2 regions of the Bacillus sp. FSL R5-0422 genome follow, and region 1 is predicted to be linked to the other one. Evidence: riboswitches for the same ligand, from Rfam matches in the RefSeq annotation. Region 1 holds a riboswitch; the other holds the start of a gene.

Region 1 (8,155 bases):
CGTGCGGGTCGGAACTTACCCGACAAGGAATTTCGCTACCTTAGGACCGTTATAGTTACGGCCGCCGTTTACTGGGGCTTCAATTCGCACCTTCGCTTACGCTAAGCGCTCCTCTTAACCTTCCAGCACCGGGCAGGCGTCAGCCCCTATACTTCGCCTTACGGCTTCGCAGAGACCTGTGTTTTTGCTAAACAGTCGCCTGGGCCTATTCACTGCGGCTTCTCGGGGCTTTAACACCCTAAGAAGCACCCCTTCTCCCGAAGTTACGGGGTCATTTTGCCGAGTTCCTTAACGAGAGTTCTCTCGATCACCTTAGGATTCTCTCCTCGCCTACCTGTGTCGGTTTGCGGTACGGGCACCTCTCACCTCGCTAGAGGCTTTTCTTGGCAGTGTGGAATCAGGAACTTCGCTACTAAATTTCGCTCGCCATCACAGCTCAGCCTTCACGGGAAACGGATTTGCCTATTTCCCAGCCTAACTGCTTGGACGCGGATATCCAATACCGCGCTTACCCTATCCTCCTGCGTCCCCCCATTGCTCAAATGGTGAGGAGGTGGTACAGGAATATCAACCTGTTGTCCATCGCCTACGCCTTTCGGCCTCGGCTTAGGTCCCGACTAACCCTGAGCGGACGAGCCTTCCTCAGGAAACCTTAGGCATTCGGTGGACGGGATTCTCACCCGTCTTTCGCTACTCATACCGGCATTCTCACTTCTAAGCGCTCCACCAGTCCTTCCGGTCTGACTTCACAGCACTTAGAACGCTCTCCTACCACTGTTCGTTAGAACAGTCCGCAGCTTCGGTGATACGTTTAGCCCCGGTACATTTTCGGCGCAGAGTCACTCGACCAGTGAGCTATTACGCACTCTTTAAATGGTGGCTGCTTCTAAGCCAACATCCTGGTTGTCTAAGCAACTCCACATCCTTTTCCACTTAACGTATACTTTGGGACCTTAGCTGGCGGTCTGGGCTGTTTCCCTTTCGACTACGGATCTTATCACTCGCAGTCTGACTCCCAAGGATAAGTCATCGGCATTCGGAGTTTGACTGAATTCGGTAACCCGGTAGGGGCCCCTAGTCCAATCAGTGCTCTACCTCCGAGACTCTTACCTTGAGGCTAGCCCTAAAGCTATTTCGGAGAGAACCAGCTATCTCCAGGTTCGATTGGCATTTCACCCCTACCCACACCTCATCCCCGCACTTTTCAACGTGCGTGGGTTCGGGCCTCCATTCAGTGTTACCTGAACTTCACCCTGGACATGGGTAGATCACCTGGTTTCGGGTCTACGACCACGTACTCATGCGCCCTATTCAGACTCGCTTTCGCTGCGGCTCCGCATCTTCTGCTTAACCTTGCACGGGATCGTAACTCGCCGGTTCATTCTACAAAAGGCACGCCATCACCCTTTAACGGGCTCTGACTACTTGTAGGCACACGGTTTCAGGATCTATTTCACTCCCCTTCCGGGGTGCTTTTCACCTTTCCCTCACGGTACTGGTTCACTATCGGTCACTAGGGAGTATTTAGCCTTGGGAGATGGTCCTCCCGGATTCCGACGGAATTTCACGTGTTCCGCCGTACTCAGGATCCACTCTGGAGAGAACAACATTTCAGTTACAGGGCTGTTACCTTCTTTGGCGGGCCTTTCCAGACCTCTTCGCTTATATCGTTCCTTTGTAACTCCGTATAGAGTGTCCTACAACCCCAAGAGGCAAGCCTCTTGGTTTGGGCTGTTCCCGTTTCGCTCGCCGCTACTCAGGGAATCGCATTTGCTTTCTCTTCCTCCGGGTACTTAGATGTTTCAGTTCCCCGGGTATGCCTTCTCATACTCTATGTATTCAAGTATGGATACTACTCCATTACGAGCAGTGGGTTTCCCCATTCGGAAATCTCCGGATCAAAGCTTGCTTACAGCTCCCCGAAGCATATCGGTGTTCGTCCCGTCCTTCATCGGCTCCTAGTGCCAAGGCATCCACCGTGCGCCCTTTCTAACTTAACCATTTCTTACTTTAGAAAGAATCACTATGTGTGATGAACTTTGCATTGCATTCAATGTGAATGTATTACTTATTGTTATCTAGTTTTCAAAGAACAATCCTGTCTCGCTAGAGACATGTTTTGAAGGAATGATCCTTCAAAACTAAACAAGACGAAAACGCACGCTGCTCCATATATCCTTAGAAAGGAGGTGATCCAGCCGCACCTTCCGATACGGCTACCTTGTTACGACTTCACCCCAATCATCTGTCCCACCTTCGGCGGCTGGCTCCATAAAGGTTACCTCACCGACTTCGGGTGTTACAAACTCTCGTGGTGTGACGGGCGGTGTGTACAAGGCCCGGGAACGTATTCACCGCGGCATGCTGATCCGCGATTACTAGCGATTCCAGCTTCACGCAGTCGAGTTGCAGACTGCGATCCGAACTGAGAACAGATTTATGGGATTGGCTAAACCTTGCGGTCTCGCAGCCCTTTGTTCTGTCCATTGTAGCACGTGTGTAGCCCAGGTCATAAGGGGCATGATGATTTGACGTCATCCCCACCTTCCTCCGGTTTGTCACCGGCAGTCACCTTAGAGTGCCCAACTAAATGCTGGCAACTAAGATCAAGGGTTGCGCTCGTTGCGGGACTTAACCCAACATCTCACGACACGAGCTGACGACAACCATGCACCACCTGTCACTCTGTCCCCGAAGGGAAAGCCCTATCTCTAGGGTTGTCAGAGGATGTCAAGACCTGGTAAGGTTCTTCGCGTTGCTTCGAATTAAACCACATGCTCCACCGCTTGTGCGGGCCCCCGTCAATTCCTTTGAGTTTCAGTCTTGCGACCGTACTCCCCAGGCGGAGTGCTTAATGCGTTAGCTGCAGCACTAAGGGGCGGAAACCCCCTAACACTTAGCACTCATCGTTTACGGCGTGGACTACCAGGGTATCTAATCCTGTTCGCTCCCCACGCTTTCGCTCCTCAGCGTCAGTTACAGACCAGAGAGTCGCCTTCGCCACTGGTGTTCCTCCACATCTCTACGCATTTCACCGCTACACGTGGAATTCCACTCTCCTCTTCTGCACTCAAGTTTCCCAGTTTCCAATGACCCTCCCCGGTTGAGCCGGGGGCTTTCACATCAGACTTAAGAAACCGCCTGCGAGCCCTTTACGCCCAATAATTCCGGACAACGCTTGCCACCTACGTATTACCGCGGCTGCTGGCACGTAGTTAGCCGTGGCTTTCTGGTTAGGTACCGTCAAGGTGCGAGCAGTTACTCTCGCACTTGTTCTTCCCTAACAACAGAGCTTTACGATCCGAAAACCTTCATCACTCACGCGGCGTTGCTCCGTCAGACTTTCGTCCATTGCGGAAGATTCCCTACTGCTGCCTCCCGTAGGAGTCTGGGCCGTGTCTCAGTCCCAGTGTGGCCGATCACCCTCTCAGGTCGGCTACGCATCGTCGCCTTGGTGAGCCATTACCCCACCAACTAGCTAATGCGCCGCGGGTCCATCTGTAAGTGACAGCCGAAACCGTCTTTCATCCTTGAACCATGCGGTTCAAGGAACTATCCGGTATTAGCTCCGGTTTCCCGGAGTTATCCCAGTCTTACAGGCAGGTTACCCACGTGTTACTCACCCGTCCGCCGCTAACATCCGGGAGCAAGCTCCCTTCTGTCCGCTCGACTTGCATGTATTAGGCACGCCGCCAGCGTTCGTCCTGAGCCAGGATCAAACTCTCCGAGGTATGCAGGATGCATATCACACATGCGTTGCTACACGATGTAGCGAACTTAGCATGTGATCATTTCCTGCCTCGTCAGCGTTTGACTGACTACCTATGAAACATCATAGGATTTTTTATAAAAACTCGAATTAACAGGTACGTTTTGTCTTATTTAGTTTTCAAAGATCATCTTCGCCGTCTCTCAGAGGCGACTTTATTAATATAACATTCTATCAAGATAAAGTCAATAACTTTTTTCTTTATGTTATTTAATAACCGCGCTGTTTTAGCGGCGAATACAAATATAACACCTTTTGAGAGAGGAAACAAGTATTTTTTCTAAATAATTTATTTTCCCTTATCTCTACCTATATAATCATACAAAAATCGATTGTCACAGGAATTCTCTATTGTTGATCTAGAAGGTCTTTAGTATATTTATAATAGAAGAAAACTAAATAACCGCAGGGGGAGCTTTGTGCTGAGAGTGAACACTTGTTGTTCTGACCCTTTGAACCTGTCAGTTAATACTGAAGTAGGAATGTGGATTCATTTGAATACATGTGGTGTATTCAACTCGATATGTTTTTCTATGAATAACATACTCATCCTTACACGGTCTCTCCTTGCTCAATTCATGAAAAGGGAGATTTTTTTATGCAGCAATCAAACCAATTGGTACGACTGATGGAAATCGCAATTATGACTTCACTTGCACTTGTATTAGATTACTTATCAGGTCTCTTTTTAAGAATGCCGAATGGCGGATCTCTTGCGCTAATTATGATCCCCGTCATTCTTATGTCTATTAGATGGGGAATATCAACCGGGTTTATCATTGGCGTGCTTATTGCAGGCCTTCAGCTGATGAATGGTCCTATTATTGCTACACCAGTTCAAGGATTTCTCGATTATTTCGTCGCATCTGTTGTCATTTCCCTAAGTGGCCTATTTTCTGGATTGATTAAAAAAGCCATTCAGGATCAAAAACGAAAGCAGCAATTCTTCTATATTACTTTATCCGTATTTGTTGCAAGTTTCTTCAGACTGTTGACGTTCTTTATTTCTGGTGTTGTTTTCTTTTCTCAGAATGCACCAAAAGGAACGCCAGGTTGGGTTTACTCTTTAATTTATAACAGCACATATATGGTCCCTTCATTTATTATTTGCAGTATCGTTCTTTGCATACTCATACCAAGTGCATCTCGTTTGGTTTTTCCTCACAAAAAATAACTGGCTGATTTCAGCTGGTTATTTTTTTATGCATAAATTGGCGCTCTATGGAATCTATTAATAGTAGAAGATTTCATGTTGGAGGTACGTCAATGAACCCTTACTCCATTATGCTGTGCTGTTATATTCTCAGTCTTGCTTATTTTTTGGCAGGTTTCTATGAAGCTTTAAAGATAGCAGGAATAAAAGGAAAAGTAGAAGCTTCTCCTCTTATCTCTTATATGTTGCTAGCGGTGCTTTTCACATTTTTCTCTCATTATTATTGGAAGCTGACGATTTAATTCGGTGTAGATGGTCATTTAATACAGGTAGCTCCCACCCGTACCCTATTTCATCATGCTTCTCGCCAGCCAGCTCGAACTGGCTGGTAACGACAAAATGAGGTTGAAGCTTTTGATAAAAATGCTTTGCCGAGTTTTGTTCAAATACCCACAGCAGTATATTTTGATACCCTTTCTCTATTAAATAACGCACTCCTTCTGCAATTAAAGCAATTCCTGCTCCTGATCTCTGTTTCTTTTGCAATAAATAGATCGCGTAAAGTTCTCCATCATATGTTGGATACCTCTCATCACGTTGTTTTCCAAAAGAAGCAAAACCAAATACCCCCTCGGCATCTTCTGCGACAAACGTCCCTTCAAGTGACATTCTTCTCCAGCTCTCTTCTCGCTCTTCTATTTTTAAACCATCCAAATAATCCTGATTGATAATACCTTGATAAGTCGTCTGCCAGCTCTTCACATGTATTTCGGCGATTTTAGGAATATCTTGTTGTACAGCATGTCTCACCTTCATCCGCGCCACTCCTTCTCATTTTTTCACCATATCTTTATTATGATAAATTCCTATTTCCTAAAATTCAACCAGTAAAGGATATCCGTTGACATTTTGTCAACACACCTTTATATTGAGTACGACTTCTTCTATAGAAGAGTTGATACATCATACAAAGGATGGCGTAAAATGGATTCTAAAACAACTGAGCTTGGGACTCTTTTAAAGGAAAGATTGCAACAACGTTCTTTATCTTTAAGAGAGCTCAGCACATACACAGAAATTGATAAAGCGACACTGTCTCGAATCATGAACGGAAAAAGAAAACCAACTTTGAATCATCTGCAGCGGCTTTCAGATTCTCTCAACCTATCATTAGATCAACTATTAGCTGCTGCTGGGTTTCCAATCAAAAACGAAAAGGTACATAGTGATACGTTCATCCAAGCGGTAGAAGAGATCGAAACAACACTGAAAGATCAGGAGGTCTATGACGGTACATTTAGTCAGACGAAATTGAAACAAAAGCTAAACGAATATGAGACCTATAGCCAAACAAACGAGGGAAAAGAAACGATCTCGGCAAAGTTTGAGAAAAAGATGGAGACGCTAAACGGCATCGGACCATTCCTTCAGCATTTGAAAGACATGTACAGCTTATTCATGACCGGACGAGGTACTTCTCGAGAATTAATGCTGATGGGGGGCGCGCTCCTTTATTTCATTATGCCTGTTGATTTAATACCAGATTATATTTTTCCGATCGGCTACATTGATGATGCTGCGGCTGTGAAAATCGTCATAGACCAGCTGACAAATAGGTAACAGGAAAAGAAGCTATGAAAAAACAGTACAGCATTGACTTCATCCTTTTACTCACTGTCATTTGTTTCTTTGTCATCAGCCTGATAGCTGTATATAGCGGATCGGGGCAGTATGAAACGCAGGATATGTTTTATTTCGTCAAAAGACAAATCTTCTGGTATATCGTCGGCTTTGGTCTCATGGCCATAGCTGCATACTTTGATTATGAATTGCTTGAGCGTTTATCTTTTCGGTTATTTGCAGGTGGTATTTTTCTCATTATTCTTGTGCACTTTTTTGGAACGAGTCAAAACGGTTCGCAAAGGTGGATCAGCTTCGGTTCAATCAAAGTTCAGCCATCAGAGTTCATGAAAATTTTTGTGATCTTGCTTCTAGCGGCTGTGCTGAACCAATACAAGCATCAGCGATTCTCGTTTAAAGAAAGTATCATTCCTACAAGTAAAGTCGTTTGCTGGACCGTTGTCCCTTTTTTCCTCATTTTAGTTCAGCCTGATTTAGGGACAGCGCTCGTCATATTATCTATCGCCTTTACACTGATGCTTGTGTCAGGGATTTCTAGCAAGATGATGGCAGCATTAACGGCTTCTTTTGTGACATTTCTTTCATTTTTGGTCTACTTACACAACGAACACTTTGAGCATTTCACAAAAATCATTAAGCCACATCAGCTTGATCGCATTTATGGCTGGCTCTCTCCCGATGAATTTGATTCAACATACGGGTATCAGCTAAAACAATCAATGCTCGGCATTGGATCAGGTCAATTATCAGGAAGCGGTTTTACAAAGGGGCACCAAGTACAAGGCGGTAATATCCCTGAAGCGCATACGGATTTTATCTTTGCCGTCATTGGTGAGGAGTTTGGTTTTATCGGCGCCTCCCTTTTGATGTGTTTGTACTTAATGATGATTTACCGAATTATTCATGTGGCTATGCACGCGAATACGCTTTATGGTTTGTACATATGTGCGGGTGTCGTTGGGCTGATCGTGTTTCAAGTTTTCCAAAACGTAGGAATGACAATTGGATTAATGCCTGTAACAGGACTCGCGCTTCCTTTTATCAGCTATGGAGGCAGTGCGCTACTCACTAACATGATTGCCATTGGCCTCGTGTTTAGTGTCAATATCAGATCATCATCCTATATGTTCGGAGACAATTGGAATTGAAGATGGTAACATTTTTTCTATCTCATCTCAAAAGAGTCGACCTCGTTCTTGTTGGAACAATTGCGTTCCTCTGTTTATTTGGTTTACTGATGGTGTACAGTGCTAGTTATCCTTTAGGAGAAGTGAAGTATGAGAAAGGCAGCTATTTCTTTATTAAACAATGGCAATGGCTCCTGATTGGGGGATTCTTTTTCTTCATTGCTGCTCTTTTCCCTTATCAGATTTATCGTAAATGGATCAAGTGGCTTGTCATGCTGTCATTGCTATGTCTCATTCTAGTTCTGCTTCCTGGAATCGGTGTTGTGAAAAACAATTCTCAGCGATGGATTCAGCTGGGCTCTCTTATGCTCCAACCTTCTGAAGCTGTGAAACTAGTGATGGTGATTTATTTTGCCTATGTGTACGCGAAAAAACAGGCGTACATTACCTCTTTTAAAAGAGGTG
Region 2 (8,155 bases), 310 kb from region 1:
TGCAGACAACAAGGAAGCAGAATACATTGTGTTCTGCGGTGTTCATTTCATGGCTGAAACAGCAGATATGCTGTCAAACAAGAATCAAAAGGTTCTTTTGCCAGATATGAGAGCAGGCTGTTCAATGGCAGATATGGCGAACATGAAACAAACGGATCGAGCATGGGAGCAGCTCACTGATCTGTTTGGGGAGACAATTCTTCCACTTACGTATGTCAACTCAACAGCTGATATTAAAGCATTTGTCGGAAAGCATGGCGGGGCCACTGTGACATCATCAAACGCAAAAAAAATGCTGGAGTGGGCGCTCACACAAAAAGAACGGATTCTGTTTCTCCCTGATCAGCATTTGGGGCGTAATACGGCCTTTGATTTAGGCATTTCACTTGAAGAAATGGCTGTGTGGGATCAAATAGAAGAAAGGCTCATCACCGATCAGCCACTTTCACGCATTAAGATGATTTTATGGAAAGGCCACTGCTCTGTCCATGAGAAATTTACGGTGCGGAATATTGAAGAAACGAGGAAAAGAGACCGTGACATTCAAATTCTCGTCCATCCAGAGTGTACACATGAAGTCGTCAAGGCTTCTGATCTTGCCGGTTCCACGAAATTTATTATTGATACGATCAAAGAAGCACCCGCAGGAAGCAAGTGGGCAATTGGAACAGAGATGAATTTGGTCAAGCGAATCATCGATCAGCATCCAGATAAACAAATCGAATCCCTTAATCCAGATATGTGTCCATGTTTGACGATGAATCGGATCGATCTCCCTCATTTGTTATGGTCACTTGAAAGCATTAAGAAAGGTGATCCGGTCGGTTTGATTCAAGTCAATGAAGACACGACAAAAGACGCTTTACTTGCACTGAATAAAATGCTCGCCATTAAATAATGAATTAGTCCCTCCTATCAGAAAACAAGTTTTTATCATATCGGCTTATAAATAGGCATAAATTTATGGTGAAACATATTGTACTTCTGACATAACCGTTACGTTCACGTTTTGCATAGGAGGGGAAAACGTTGAAAATTCATATTGTGCAAAAAGGAGACTCCCTTTGGAAAATTTCAAAGAAATATGGAGTCGACTTTCAAGAATTGAAAAAACTAAATTCACAGCTCAGTAATCCAGATTTAATCATGCCGGGTATGAAGATCAAGATTCCATCTAGTGGTGTTCCTGTAAAAACAGATCATCAGAAAGCAAAAGAAATGCCAAAGCCGAAAGAACATCCGTATGTGAAAGAAAAGCCAAAAGATGTCGTGCAAGTGCAAGATACGAAGCCAAAAGAAAAGCCAAACGAACCTGTACCATATGTACCGCCAGTGCCAAAGATCGAGCAGCCCGTTTTTCCGCAAGTCGATGTGAACTATTATCAGACCAATCTCTACCAGCCATTCACGCCTCCTCCCAAAAAAGAACATCATGAGAAAAAAGATCACGTTCATGAAAAGAAAGATCATGTTCATGACAAGAAGGATCATAAAGATCATGTTCACTATGAGAATAAGGAGCATAAAGATCACAAGGACCATTTCCATCATGAAAAGAAAGATCATTTAAAAGATGAGGTGGCAAAGGGGTATGATCCGTTTATTCATATCTCGCATCAAAAGGAGGAGGGAAAAGATATGGAGCACAGCAATTACCCAAACCTTCCTAATTTCCCGCAAATGCCGAATGTAGCAGGCGCAGCGGTAGGGGGAATGGCTGAGAATAAGGAACATCATCATCACCAGCATCATGACGCATATGATCCTTATTATGGTTATGGTCATTACATGCCAGCGATGTATCCATATCCGCAGCAAATGGTACCAGCGTCGCCAATTTTACCAGGTTCAGGTCTTTGCTACCCTGTCCAGCCGTATTATCACCATCACATGATGCCATATCCATACCCAGCGCAGCCATATTATCCTGCGTATCAAGCGCCAGCTTATTACGGAGAACATTATGAACATCATGCAAATGATGGTCATCACTGGCACCACCATATGCATCCGAATGCCAATGCAAACGCCAATGTCAATGCGAACGTCAATCAAGGCTTTTATCCAAATGTTTCAAATGAAGCTTATGGCAAGGAAGACTGCGGATGTGATGATGGCATGAAGCAGCATCAACCGTGGCCAGGACATTACCCGAATCCTGTACCTTATGGCCAAATGGGAGCTTATCCAGCGCAGCCTTATATGCAGCCATATCCAGGTCAATCTGTTTTTGCAAGACCAGAGGAAGACGAAGAAGAGTAATAAAAGAAGGAGCGATCTCAATCGTTCCTTTTTTTGTTTATAACTGACAGCTTGATTTTCCCCAAAACTGTACATGCTAAAACAGAGCCTGTTTCGCGCTCATGAGATTGAATTTGTACAGGGGGTTTTTCGTTTGAGACAAAAATGGCAAAAAACGATCGCATTAGTGCTTCTTCCTATTGGGTTAACGGCATGTGGTACAAATGACAATGCAGGTGTCGATACACGTCACAATCAATCAGGTCAGCCAGTTGGATATCATTCGAATAATCGTGCGGATGACAATAACCAAGATCACCAAGGACCAGTTTCCGAACTCATGGAGGGAATGAACGGTGGGAATACAACGAATGTTGATTATCGCACCCGTCCTCAAGCTGACGATCGAACGCCTCTCGCAGGTGGAGATGGACGATATAGCCATGGAGATATGAACTACCATAACCAAATGTCGTTCTCTGGCTACGATAAACAAGAAAACGTGCAGCGTTCAAGAAAAATTGCCAATCGCGTCAATAAAATGAATCATGTTGCAGACTCGCAAGTAATGGTAACAGATGAAAATGTGTATATTGCCATTAAATCAGATGGGCGTCTGACATCAGAGGGAATATCACAAGTGGAAGAAGCAGCGACTCGTTATGCGGATGGAAGAGCTGTCCAAGTCATTAAAGACGAGGGTGCTTTCACACGCTTTAGAGATATGAGAAGAACACAATTTGAAACAGATCAAACAGGCATGACTCGATAGGTTCGAGAATAAAAAAGGCTAAAGTTCCTCAAGAACTTTAGCCTTTTCTTAAAAATAAACCTTGATGCCCATATAAAATTCGTAAAAGAAATAACAGCCAAACCCTAGTAATAAAATACCAGCAATAATGGATGTCCATTTGATCATCGTTTGGTTCATCACTTTTCTTGTTAAGGATACAAGAGTGAGGAGACCGATGTCATGAAGGAGAATTCCTGCCAATATACCACCTGATGCTAGCATAAATTCAGATGAATCTGTTTTTGTATAGGCATCTGCCAGTACAGCACCGAATACAGAAACCCAAAACACAAGGTTTCCAGGAGATACCGCGACAAGCAAGCCGTTTCTGTACGTTTTTGCGAATGATTTATTGACTTTTTCGCCAGCTAAATGGATGTCTTGATCCGCATGTTTAATGGAATCGTATGCGAGAATCATTAAGAATATAGCTCCGATTAGCCAAAGCGGGATTTGGACAAATGGCAGTGATAAAAACTGAGCAAATCCAGCATATAAAGCCAAGATAAGTAAGAGATCGATGGTCATGCCGCCTGCTCCTACGGTTAAACCATGAAAGAAGCCGTTTTTTAATCCCTGTTTTGTCATTTCAACCGTGATCGCTCCGACTGGCAGAGCAATTGAGAATCCTACGACGATAAATGTGAGAAATGTTTGCAATCGACTAGAACTTCCTTTGAAAAAGTTTGTATAAAAATTCTCCGTTTAGATTAATTATACATAATAGGAGGAAAGGATCAATGATTATTTCAGTTTTTATCTAAATGGTTGGGATGGAGGGTGTATATCAATGTGTATATTAAGCTGGCTTTATTTCTTTTGTAGTGAAAAGGAACTATTTTCCTGAAACTTCTTTTTTTCATGGCATCGCTATGCTACACTGTTGTGGAAAATAATAAATGTGACTAGGGGTGCCCGAGGCTGGGCTGAGAGAGAAGTGTATACTTCTTAACCCTTTGGACCTGATCTGGCTCGTACCAGCGTGGGGAAGTTGAAGATGATACATGGGTCATTTACGGATGACATTCATGTTTATTTCTAACGACGAAACCAGGTTCTTTTCATAGAGCCTGGTTTTTTGCTGGTGCTGATTCCATCCTGTCCGGTGACAAGAAGAGAAGGAGAGAACAGCAAATGAAAGAAAAGAAAAATATCCCAACAACTCAATCGTTATTATCAAGCTTTGACGGCAGCCGAAAGGTGTATGAGAAAGGGTCAAGACCTGACATTTTAGTGCCAAAAAGAGAAATTGCCCTCACGCAAACGGTGACGCAGGCAGGAATGATTCAAAATGAACCAATTCGTGTGTACGATACGAGTGGTCCTTACACGGATGAGCATGCCCATATCGATGTGACAAAAGGGCTTAACCGTCTGAGAGCAGCATGGGTCGAAGAAAGGGGAGATACAGAAAGCTATGAAGGGCGCCATGTAAAACCTGAAGATAACGGCTATCGCTCTAGAAACGGGTCTCATCAGCATATTCATACTGATTTTCATCATAAGCCGCTTCGTGCAAAACAAGGTGCCTGTGTGACGCAAATGCACTATGCAAAAAAAGGTATTGTCACGCCTGAAATGGAGTTCATCGCCTTAAGAGAAGGGCTAAGCCCTGAGTTCGTGAGAGAGGAAGTTGCCAGCGGAAGAGCTGTCATTCCAGCGAATATTAACCATCCTGAAAGTGAACCGATGATTATCGGAAGGCATTTTCATGTCAAAATCAATGCGAACATTGGCAATTCAGCTGTGACATCATCCATTGATGAAGAAGTTGAAAAAATGACATGGGCGATCAGATGGGGGGCAGACACCATGATGGATCTGTCTACAGGAAAGGATATTCATACAACGAGGGAATGGATCATACGGAATTGTCCAGTCCCAGTAGGCACCGTTCCCATTTATCAGGCGCTTGAGAAAGTGAATGGCGTGGCAGAAGATTTGACGTGGGACGTGTACAGAGACACATTAATTGAACAAGCAGAGCAAGGAGTAGACTACTTCACGATTCATGCGGGCGTGCGGTTAAGGTATATTCCTCTGACAGTCGACCGGGTGACTGGTATTGTTTCAAGAGGCGGTGCCATTATGGCAAGGTGGTGTCTTGCTCATCATCAAGAGAATTTCCTTTATACCCACTTTGAAGACATTTGTGAGATTATGAAAACGTATGATATTGCTTTTTCACTTGGAGATGGGCTTAGACCAGGATCAATAGCTGATGCCAATGATGAAGCGCAGTTTGCAGAGCTAGAAACGTTAGGTGAATTGACAGAGATCGCATGGAAACATGATGTACAGGTGATGATTGAAGGACCTGGACATGTTCCAATGGATAAAATCAAAGAAAATGTGGACAAGCAAATGGAGATTTGCAAAGAGGCACCATTTTATACATTAGGGCCTCTTACAACAGATATTGCTCCGGGATATGATCATATTACATCTGCCATCGGCGCAGCTATGATCGGCTGGTATGGAACAGCGATGCTATGCTATGTAACGCCAAAGGAGCATTTAGGGCTGCCGAACAAAGAAGATGTAAGAGAAGGTGTGATCGCTTATAAAATTGCCGCTCATGCTGCTGATCTAGCGAAAGGACATCCTGCTGCTCAAAAGCGCGATGATGCTTTATCGAAAGCAAGGTTTGAATTTAGATGGCGTGACCAATTCAACCTGTCAATTGATCCAGAAAGAGCGATGGCGTTCCATGATGAAACATTGCCTGCTGAAGGCGCTAAGACTGCCCATTTCTGCTCGATGTGCGGACCGAAGTTTTGTAGCATGAAAATTTCCCATGATATTCGCAATCAATCAGAAGAAGTGAAAAAAGAGATGGAGAAAAAGGCGAAGGAGTTTATCAGCGGAGGAAGTCAAATATATTCATCCTAAAAAAGAACCTACGGGGCTTTATATCAGATCACGGAAAAGGCTTTTCTTAAGAGGTGGAAAAATGCCTTTAATGCAACCCCTATCATGTCCAGACTTGGAATGAGGGCATCTGTTAAATGAAACAAGACTGTTTGTCTTTCTGGAGATGTTCGTTTCTTTTTCCGTTTCATAAAGAAAACCTCCTTTTTAAATAATATACTTCTTTGCAAAGAAGAGAGATAGAGATGTTGTTTGAATTTAAACAAAATTTAAACTTCTTGTGTTTGAAAGGAAAGAAGGAGGGGAAACGAGTTGAGTAGAGAATGAATGAAAAGAGCCGATCTATTTGGCCAGCTAACAAGAGAGAGTGGAAGGTGATCTTATGATGAAAGTATTTAAGGTAACATTTCATATGAACAATGGGGAAGTGCTTGATTTCGAGCTAAAACGTCCAGCTACCTATGATGTGTATAAGAAAATTGAAGAAGCCAATCATTGGTTTAAGCTGAATAATGAAATCATTAACTTATTAAATGTGAATAGCATCCATGTTGAAACAGAAACAGATTGACAGAGAAAAGCCGCTCGGTAAGAGCGGCTTTCATTATGCAGAGAAATCATTTCGATTATTAAGCTGACCACGGGACAGCCAGTTCTTTTTATAGAAATAAGCAATCACTTCAAGCCATAGACGTGGTGCTTTTTTCGGAAAAAAAGGCTTTTGATAATAAGCGTAAGCGGCTTTTAAGTCATCCCATTGATGGCAAGCTTTTGTTTGTGTGAAACGGGCAACGTCAATGACCCTGACCTGTCCTTCCTTTGTTAAGATCAGATTCCGCAGGTGGATGTCAGAAGGGTTCAACCCTTTCTCGCGTGCTTCTTCTAGCGCATCATCGACTTGTTCAATCATTTGTTTTTTAATAGGAATCCCCTTTGTGAGGCATTCATAAAAAGTATTTCCTTTAATATATTCCATTAAAATATACTGATCCCCAGATTCATAAATCTCAGGGTAGTAAGACGAACCAGAGAGTTTTTCATAAATGGCGGCTTCTTTACGGGCAATATGTTGATAAGAAGGGAAAAAGACTTTTAGCGCCATTTTCTTGCCGTCTTTTTTGTATGAAAAGACATAGGCACTTCTTCCTTTGCCACACAGCTCAAGCTCTGCCGGTTTAAAGGCAAGCTTATGAAGACGTTTATCCTCATGATACTGAATCGATTCGGCTAATCTTTTGACTTCTGACATTGGCTTCACCTTCTTTGGTTTCAGTTTATGCGGCTGAAAAACGAATGATGAAAAACCGAGCATTCGATAAAGCAATGGATTGTATAAAACATACCATTTACGAATGAAGGATACAACGAAAGACTCTTCCCATATATTCATATCATCGATTTGGTTAATGTTTAGAAAAATGGGTCAAACTACATATGTCATGCATCGATCTCATGTTTTAAAGAGGTGTAAATAGTGAAAGTGAAGATGAAATGTTTCGTTACAGGACTTATCATGACAAGTGTGCTTTTTTTCGCTGCGGATATGGAGGGAAAAGAACACTTGCAAAAGCAGTCAAACTCGATCACCGTACAGCTTGAAAAAGTCTATCTAGACGGAGATGTGAGTATTGAAAGACACCGGGCATCATTAGAAGACAAAGACACATTCTGGTCGCAGTATAAAGGCTGGACGCTAGTAGAACAGAAAGAGGATTTTGCGCTTTTTAGAAAGCAAATTGATGATATCTCTCCATTAAGTAAAGCAAATGGATATATCGGATTATCAGAGGACGGTGTGATTTCTACGTTTCATGGAAGGCCTGACGGCTGGGCGGAGCCCATTCATCTCTTTTTTCAAATTGATACGTCCCGTTTAGAAAGTCATGTGGAGGAGCAGCTTGAGCAAGGCATCCCTTTTCGAACAAAGGATGAATTTGAGCATGTGCTTGAAGTCATGAAACCTTACCGAAATGAAATATCGTTTTAACGCGTATAACAGCTTGCTGGTGTGAAGGCCGCAAGCTGTTTTTCGTGGTGTCATCGTAAAAATGGATTGAGCGAACGTATGTTAACTTTTATTGCGGTTTTCTTCTCGATTTATGTTACAATGAAGAACAGTCAAAGAGGTGAAAACGGTGATAGAGTTTGTAAAAGGGACCATTGATTATGTGTGCCCGCAATATGTTGTCATAGAAAACGGCGGAGTGGGATATCAAGTCTATAGCCCAAACCCGTTTATCTATCAAATCA

Evidence for each region. Region 1 has a riboswitch for thiamine pyrophosphate ahead of thiT (energy-coupled thiamine transporter ThiT). Riboswitches for the same ligand answer to the same signal wherever they lie in the genome.
Region 2: another riboswitch for thiamine pyrophosphate. It lies ahead of thiC (phosphomethylpyrimidine synthase ThiC); the one in region 1 lies ahead of thiT (energy-coupled thiamine transporter ThiT).

What each region holds. Positions count from the first base shown of each region.
Region 1 is NZ_CP152014.1:2,685,415-2,693,569, forward strand. Features, by position in the region: rRNA gene MKX52_RS13800 (23S ribosomal RNA) at 1-2,000, opposite strand, end outside; rRNA gene MKX52_RS13805 (16S ribosomal RNA) at 2,183-3,731, opposite strand; TPP riboswitch at 4,168-4,269, shown strand; gene thiT (energy-coupled thiamine transporter ThiT) at 4,368-4,943, shown strand; gene MKX52_RS13815 (GNAT family N-acetyltransferase) at 5,184-5,738, opposite strand; gene MKX52_RS13820 (DUF1232 domain-containing protein) at 5,907-6,542, shown strand; gene rodA (rod shape-determining protein RodA) at 6,557-7,711, shown strand; gene ftsW (putative lipid II flippase FtsW) at 7,708-8,155, shown strand, end outside.
Region 2 is NZ_CP152014.1:2,371,430-2,379,584, reverse strand. Features, by position in the region: gene nadA (quinolinate synthase NadA) at 1-898, shown strand, start outside; gene safA (SafA/ExsA family spore coat assembly protein) at 1,030-2,262, shown strand; gene MKX52_RS12165 (YhcN/YlaJ family sporulation lipoprotein) at 2,396-3,013, shown strand; gene MKX52_RS12160 (LysE family transporter) at 3,062-3,694, opposite strand; TPP riboswitch at 3,932-4,040, shown strand; gene thiC (phosphomethylpyrimidine synthase ThiC) at 4,169-5,926, shown strand; gene MKX52_RS12150 (hypothetical protein) at 5,950-6,096, opposite strand; gene MKX52_RS12145 (hypothetical protein) at 6,288-6,476, shown strand; gene MKX52_RS12140 (serine/threonine protein kinase) at 6,510-7,154, opposite strand; gene MKX52_RS12135 (intercompartmental signaling factor BofC) at 7,392-7,892, shown strand; gene ruvA (Holliday junction branch migration protein RuvA) at 8,041-8,155, shown strand, end outside.